2 regions of the Lysinibacillus sp. FSL P2-0066 genome follow, and region 2 is predicted to be linked to the other one. Evidence: predicted binding sites of a transcription regulator. Region 2 holds the regulator's gene; the other holds the start of a gene.

Region 1 (3,426 bases), 930 kb from region 2:
AGCCAAAAAACCTACGAGGATAGGGGGTGTTGAGTGTGACGAATTTCCTTCATCATACTCATAGTGCGACAACCAAGAAGAGGGTCTCTATTCAGTATAGACGACTTATTTTATATTGGTTGAAGAACTATGTAGTATTTATGTCATAGCTAGCATCTAACCTTTAGAAGGAAGATGCTTTTTTTATGAACGATAGGAGTGAACTAGATGACATCACATTCAATATTATTTTATGAAAATCAAGTAAAGCAACAAATCATGAACAACCTTTCTAGTGAGCACAGTATTTCCCTACAAACTTATATCAAAAAATTAATACAAAAAAATCCTGAAGATTACAAAAGTATTAATTATGCCTATTTAAATATAAAACGCGAATTAGTCGGTACAGTATAATGCTGATAGATGATAAAATTGTAGAGGATAGTATTGATATTGATCAAGACACTCTATTTAGAAATTTGGATCATTTTGAGATAGAGAGATGCTTTGTATTAGAATATTTAGAAATGCTTTTAAGATGGAATAAACAAACACACGCTATATCTGAAGAGAAACTTCAAAAGCTTTGGATGAAACTGATAAGAAAATATAAATTTTCTCTTGATGAATGGGAAAGAAATGCTGGGAATAGGAATATTCATTCTTACCTTGTGAAAGAACAAGGACATGGTTTACAAAGATTAATTCGTTTTTACAGGGAACGGCATGGAGTGAAATGGTTAGAAAATGCCTTTGATTATGGGATGACATTGCTATTGAAATTTGGTGAAATGCCAGCATTAGAAATGTTTTTCCTCACAAATTTAATATGTTACAAATGGCAACTAGATTACTTAGAGGATGAAGAAGTGCAACATTACTTTTCTCATTTAGCAAATGGGAAAGTGAAAGAGGTCTATAATAGCTTTAGGGCTTACGATAGAGAACAAAATCTTTTAACTGCTACTAAATTATATAAACTTATATCCAAATATAATCCTCAATTTCATACAAATTCTGCTGCAACGCCGGAATTTTATAAGGAATTGGCCCTGTTTATTGAAAGGAAATAATATATTCGTAGTGTCAATCAGTCTATTTTTCTTCAGAATCTAGACTGTTCTATGTTAGCTATTCAACTAGATTATCATAGTCATTCTACAATTAATTAGATTTGCTGTAGATCGATTTTAATAGAGAATTTCATACATCATTTAAAATAAATAATTTAATTAGGAAGTAGTAATTATTGATAATCTATTTCGTACTACATAATTAAAAATACTGAATAATCCAAAAATAAAGAAGTTTAGAATCTTGATTTACTTTTCATTTGAAGGATGGTACACTTAAAACTATTGAACAACAACTATATATTGTGTTCGTTTTACAAAGGTACTACTATATGTAGTTTAAAAGGGAAGTTCGGTACAATTCCGACGCTGTCCCCGCAACTGTGAAGCTGACGATGATTGCAACCACTGTGCATTTGCATGGGAAGGGAATCAGAGAATGAAGCAAAGCCAGGAGACCTGCCTTTATAAAACAAATTTATCATTTCTTCGGGGATTAAGAGATGGGAACGTCAGTATTTTTGGTATGTTAACGTTTCCATTTAGCCTATCTCTCTAGAGGAGATAGGCTTTTTTATTTTATGAAAAGAGGGATTTCTATGAAACTTTATACGAAAACAATTTGTCCAAAATGCCTATGGGTAAAATCTGAACTACAACGTGCAGGACTTGAAGCTGAAATTGTTAACATTGATCACGATGAACAAGCAAAGCAAACGATTATTAATGCAGGTTTTTTAAGTGTGCCTGTTTTAGAGATGAATGGAACTTTTATAGGAGATGTTCAGGAAATTGTTTCTCAAATTGAGTTGATTGCCCTATGATCGTATTCGCTAGTCGTACTGGCAATGTGCGCAATGTGGTATCCAAATTAAAGGCAGAATGTATCGAGCTCTCCGAGGAATTGCGATTGAACAAGCCATATCTTTTAATTACCTACACAGATGGTTTAGGTGACATTCCAGCAAAGGTACAACGTTTTTTAGAAAAAAACAGGGATTTTTGTAAAGGAGTAGTTGCCAGTGGGAATAGTAACTTCGGTCATCATGTATTTGGCGCTGCTGGTGAGAAAATCGCTGCTACGTATCATGTACCCCTAGTAAGGAAATTAGATTTACGAGGTAATCAAACGGATTACGAAGCAATACAAACGTTTTATGAAACGAGGGTAATGGGATGAAAACCTATTTAAAGCTTAATAATGACGTACTGAATCGTTATAGTACAACTGGGTTACTTGAGTTAGAAAAGGACCGCGAAGCTACGCGCCGCTACTTTTTAGAGTATGTTAACGTACGTTTGCGTTATTTTATAGATATTGAGGAAAAAATCCGCTATTTAGTTGATGAGGGCTACTATGAGAAAGCATTTATCGACATGTACGAGATGGAATTTATAAAGAAGTTGTACAAAAAAGCCTATGATTATAATTTCCGCTTTCCATCCTTTATGAGCGCAAGTAAATTTTATGATAGCTATGCTATGAAAAGTCGTGATGGGGAAGAGATCTTAGAAAAATATGAGGATCGTATAGTCATTATCGCTTTGTATTTGGCTCAAGGAAATACAGCTCTAGCAGAACGCTCTGTCGAAGCGATGATGGAAGCTTATCAGCCAGCAACACCAACTGCTTTAAATAGTGGCAAGAAAGCACGTGGTGAATTAGTTAGCTGCTTTAAATTATCAATGGATGACTCCATGAATAGTATTGCCGAAAATATTGGCTATTGTTTAGAGCTATCACGCCTTGGTGGTGGGGTTGGGGTCAACCTAACAGATTTACGCCCTTTAGGTGATCCAATTAAAGAGATATTAAATCGTGCAAGTGGTGTCATCCCAGTAGCAAAACTGTTAGAAAATTCTTTCAGTTATTCGAATCAGCTAGGGCAACGAAATGGCTCAGGTGTTGTCTATCTAAATATTTTCCATGCAGACATAGAAAATTTCATTTCATCAAAAAAACCAAATGCGGATGATAAAATTCGTCTTGCTACACTTTCAACAGGAATTATTATACCAAGTATTTTCTTCGAACTGATGAAACGTGATAAGGATATTGTTTTGTTTAGCCCATACGATATTTTTAAAGAATATGGCAAACGGATGTCTGAGATTTCCATTTCAGACATGTACTACGAGCTACTTGATAACCCTAAAATTCGTAAAATTAAACGTTTAAATGCACGTAAGCTTTACACAGAGGTGAAAAAAGCACAATTTGAATCAGGCTATCCGTTTGAAATCTTTGATGATAATGTCAATAAGGTACATCCTTTAAAAAATATTGGACGTGTCAAAATGTCCAATTTATGTACAGAAATCTTACAAGTACAAGAGACAAGTATCATTACGGACCAGGATCAACCAAACG
Region 2 (3,426 bases):
TTCGCTCAACATTGTCATAGTTTAATTCATCTGCATGCTGCGCTAAAAATTCCTGCACATGCGGGTGCTCTAAAATTTCACGTCGCATGGCTTCATAGCGTTCTTGGAACGAGGGTACATTAATTGCTCGCTTTAGTGGTCCATTTATAGGTTCGATTACTGCTCACCTTCTTTACTATTCGCTTTTTCCTAGCATCTCTAATATTTTTTGTCGCTCTTTTTCAAAATCTATAGTACTAGAGGTAGATTCCTCTTGATTGTCATTTCGTTTATAGAACCATTCAGGCACTTTTTCTTCACGTTGATATCTTGAACGTCCTTTAGTCTGTTGACTCGTTTTATTGGACGTTTGCGGCTTGTTTTTCCAAGCTGTATATTTATCATGCTCTTGACGTGCAAGTTCCATTGCTTCCTTAGCGGTCTGGACATTTTTTCGTACCCAATGATCAGCAATCGTTTCCACATATTTTTTAGGGAGCTTCATATCTGTTGTTAGCATAACGTATTCTAACAATGCATTAACCACTCCAATTGGCATGCCATGTTGAACGATTAAATTTTCTGCAAGTTGGACTGAGGTTTGTAATGGTTCTTTACCATTATTTATATCTCTTAAAACTTGGACAGGTGCCGTTGTTTCTAAATAGTGTTGAAGTTCCTGATCCTTGGTTTTTTGTCCCGCTTCTGCTACTGGTAGAGGATCGGTGACACGGGCAAGTTTTGGCGGCTCCTTGGATACGGTTAATTTATAAAAATCAGCAGCAGCCTTTCGTAAACGTTCCTGAGAAATTCCTAAATCATCATCTAAAGCAAGTATGACTACTTTTTGCATATCAAGGGCTGTTAAATGATATAAAAATGCCAACTTGGCTATAGCTTCACGCACTTCAAATGTCAACAAATTGGAAGGTACCAATTGCTCAGACAAACCTGCTTGCAATAAATCAAAATCGAATTGCTCCAAATAAAAAGGATATACTTTTTGTTGTTTATCCTTATGACTCGTATCCACTTGTAAATCTGATGGGATATTGGCATGAACAGGCTTATAGACATCAATAAAAGCACGAGATACATCCTTAAACGCCGAGTCCTTTACAGGTGACATAAAGCGCTGACGTAAGTTGCGATAAGCCTGCTCTCCAATTTTACTAAACAAAAACATCGACAGCAGCGGGTCTTTCATAAAGCTATCTGCATCTAATGGGCGCTGTAGCTCATATAAAAAACTCCGCTCACCAGCATTTTCTTTTTTCCATGTACGCAGCAAACCAATAGCTTCTAAAGCAATACGAGCCTCAAACACTTTACCAATTGGTAGCCCTAGCACATTCATTAAATAATAATGTGTCATTTGCTGCTTTGGCATTTGCTCTGCTTCTGCCCATAATGTTAAATAGAGGCTAACTGGCTCTGATCCCGTTAATGGTTGATAAAATAATGTAACTAATTGACGCTCTTGTGTAGAAAATGCATGAGGTAGACGAATGTCGAAAGGATCGCCAGGCTGCAATTCCTTATATAAATGAATCAACGTCATTCATCCTCTCTGTTTGCTATGATTTCTTCTCCGTTTGACGTTGAATAATGTCCTTTATTTCTTCAATAAAGACATTGATATCTTTAAACTGACGGTAGACCGACGCAAAACGCACATAGGCAACCTCATCAATTTTGGCTAAGCGGTCCATGACCATTTCGCCAACATCTTCTGAGCGTACTTCCGAATTTCCAATACGACGAAGATCTTTTTCAATGGACAAAACAAGTTCCTCCAGCACATCAAGTGCCACTGGACGTTTTTCACAAGCACGAATAAGCCCACGAAGTACCTTCTCACGGCTAAACTCTTCTCGTGAACCTTCCTTTTTCACAACGACTAATGGTGTCTCTTCAATTTTTTCAAACGTTGTAAAACGGAAGCCACATGACTCACATTCACGACGTCTACGAATTTCTTTATTATCATCTACTGGCCTCGAATCCACAACACGCGTTCCGTTAAATTGGCAAGATGGACATCTCATATAATTACTCTCCTGGTTTACAACAATTTAATATATCTATTATAACAAATTTCCTACATGTAAGAAAAGTGCATTCACGTTTGTGGCCTCATGATAAATCTAAAGCACCTGAAGTACAAGAAAAGTTTCTGTAAAAAAAGAGCACATTGAAACCTTTTCGATTTCAATGTGCTATCTATAGAAATTATTACGCGTTTACCGTTTCTAAAGCATTTGCCACTTTTTTCACAAGGTCAACAACGCGTGCAGAGTAGCCCCACTCGTTATCATACCAAGCAAGTACTTTTACTTTGCGGTTGCCTAACACCATTGTAGAAAGTCCATCAACTGTTGAAGAATAAGTTGTTGTATTGTAATCAGAAGATACTAATGGCTCAACAGAGAAATTAAGGATACCCTTCATTGGACCTTCTGTTGCCGCTTTTACAAATGCTGCATTAACTGCATCAACTGTTACATCTGTATTTAAATCTACTACAAGGTCAACTAAAGATACGTTTGGTGTTGGAACACGAAGTGCCATACCATGAATTTTACCTTCTAATTCAGGTAACACTAATTTTAATGCTTTCGCTGCACCTGTAGATGTTGGGATAATGGATTGGGCGCATCCACGTGCACGACGTAGATCTTTATGCGGATTGTCTAAGTTCTTTTGGTCATTTGTATAAGCGTGAACTGTTGTCATTAAACCATTCTCAATACCAAACGTGTCATTCAATACTTTTGCTACTGGCGCTAAGCAGTTTGTTGTACAAGAAGCATTTGAAATAACATCATGTTTCGCAATATCCAATTTGTCATCATTTACACCTAAAACAATTGTGACATCCTCGTTTTTACCTGGTGCTGTTAAAATTACTTTTTTCGCGCCAGCTGCTAAGTGCATCGCTGCTTTATCACGCTCATTAAATTTTCCTGTAGCTTCAATAACGATATCTACACCCATTGTAGACCAAGGTAATTTTAAAGGATCACGTTCACTAATAATTTGAACTCGTTTACCATTTACAACTAAAGCATCGCCTGCTGGTTCTACCGTACCTTCAAATGTTCCGTGATTTGTGTCATACTTAATCAAATGTGCTAACGTTTCTGCAGGATAGCTAGCGTTAATTGCAACGATGTTTAAATCTTGTTGTACGATAGCCTGGCGGAAAACCATACGTCCGATACGCCCGAAACCATTAATAGCAATTGATACTGTCATTTATAATATCCTCCTGTGAGTACATACTCAGATTAATTAATTATATACTTTATGGTGATTAGTATAACACAATTTCAAAAAAGATGAACATTATATATTGAGAATATAAAAGTTCTTATTTTCTGAAAAATTATTCTTTATTATGGCGTTTCCCCATAAAAAAATGCGTAGCAAGGTCGGCTTGCTACG

The links. The regulator NrdR, encoded in region 2, represses ribonucleotide reductase genes. The targets are predictions, from matches to a motif close to AACACNATATATNGTGTT.
Region 1: a site for NrdR is predicted at 1,380-1,397, ahead of MKZ14_RS11280 (glutaredoxin). Genes of this name have one in related genera too.

The regions. Positions count from the first base shown of each region.
Region 1 covers NZ_CP150202.1:2,279,332-2,282,757, forward strand. Annotated here, with positions in the region: cobalamin riboswitch at 1-6, shown strand, start outside; gene MKZ14_RS11270 (hypothetical protein) at 208-396, shown strand; gene MKZ14_RS11275 (hypothetical protein) at 396-1,055, shown strand; cobalamin riboswitch at 1,359-1,537, shown strand; gene MKZ14_RS11280 (glutaredoxin) at 1,655-1,879, shown strand; gene nrdI (class Ib ribonucleoside-diphosphate reductase assembly flavoprotein NrdI) at 1,876-2,235, shown strand; gene nrdE (class 1b ribonucleoside-diphosphate reductase subunit alpha) at 2,232-3,426, shown strand, end outside.
Region 2 covers NZ_CP150202.1:3,206,840-3,210,265, forward strand. Annotated here, with positions in the region: gene dnaI (primosomal protein DnaI) at 1-148, opposite strand, end outside; gene MKZ14_RS16020 (DnaD domain protein) at 176-1,540, opposite strand; gene nrdR (transcriptional regulator NrdR) at 1,557-2,027, opposite strand; gene MKZ14_RS16030 (glyceraldehyde-3-phosphate dehydrogenase) at 2,215-3,237, opposite strand.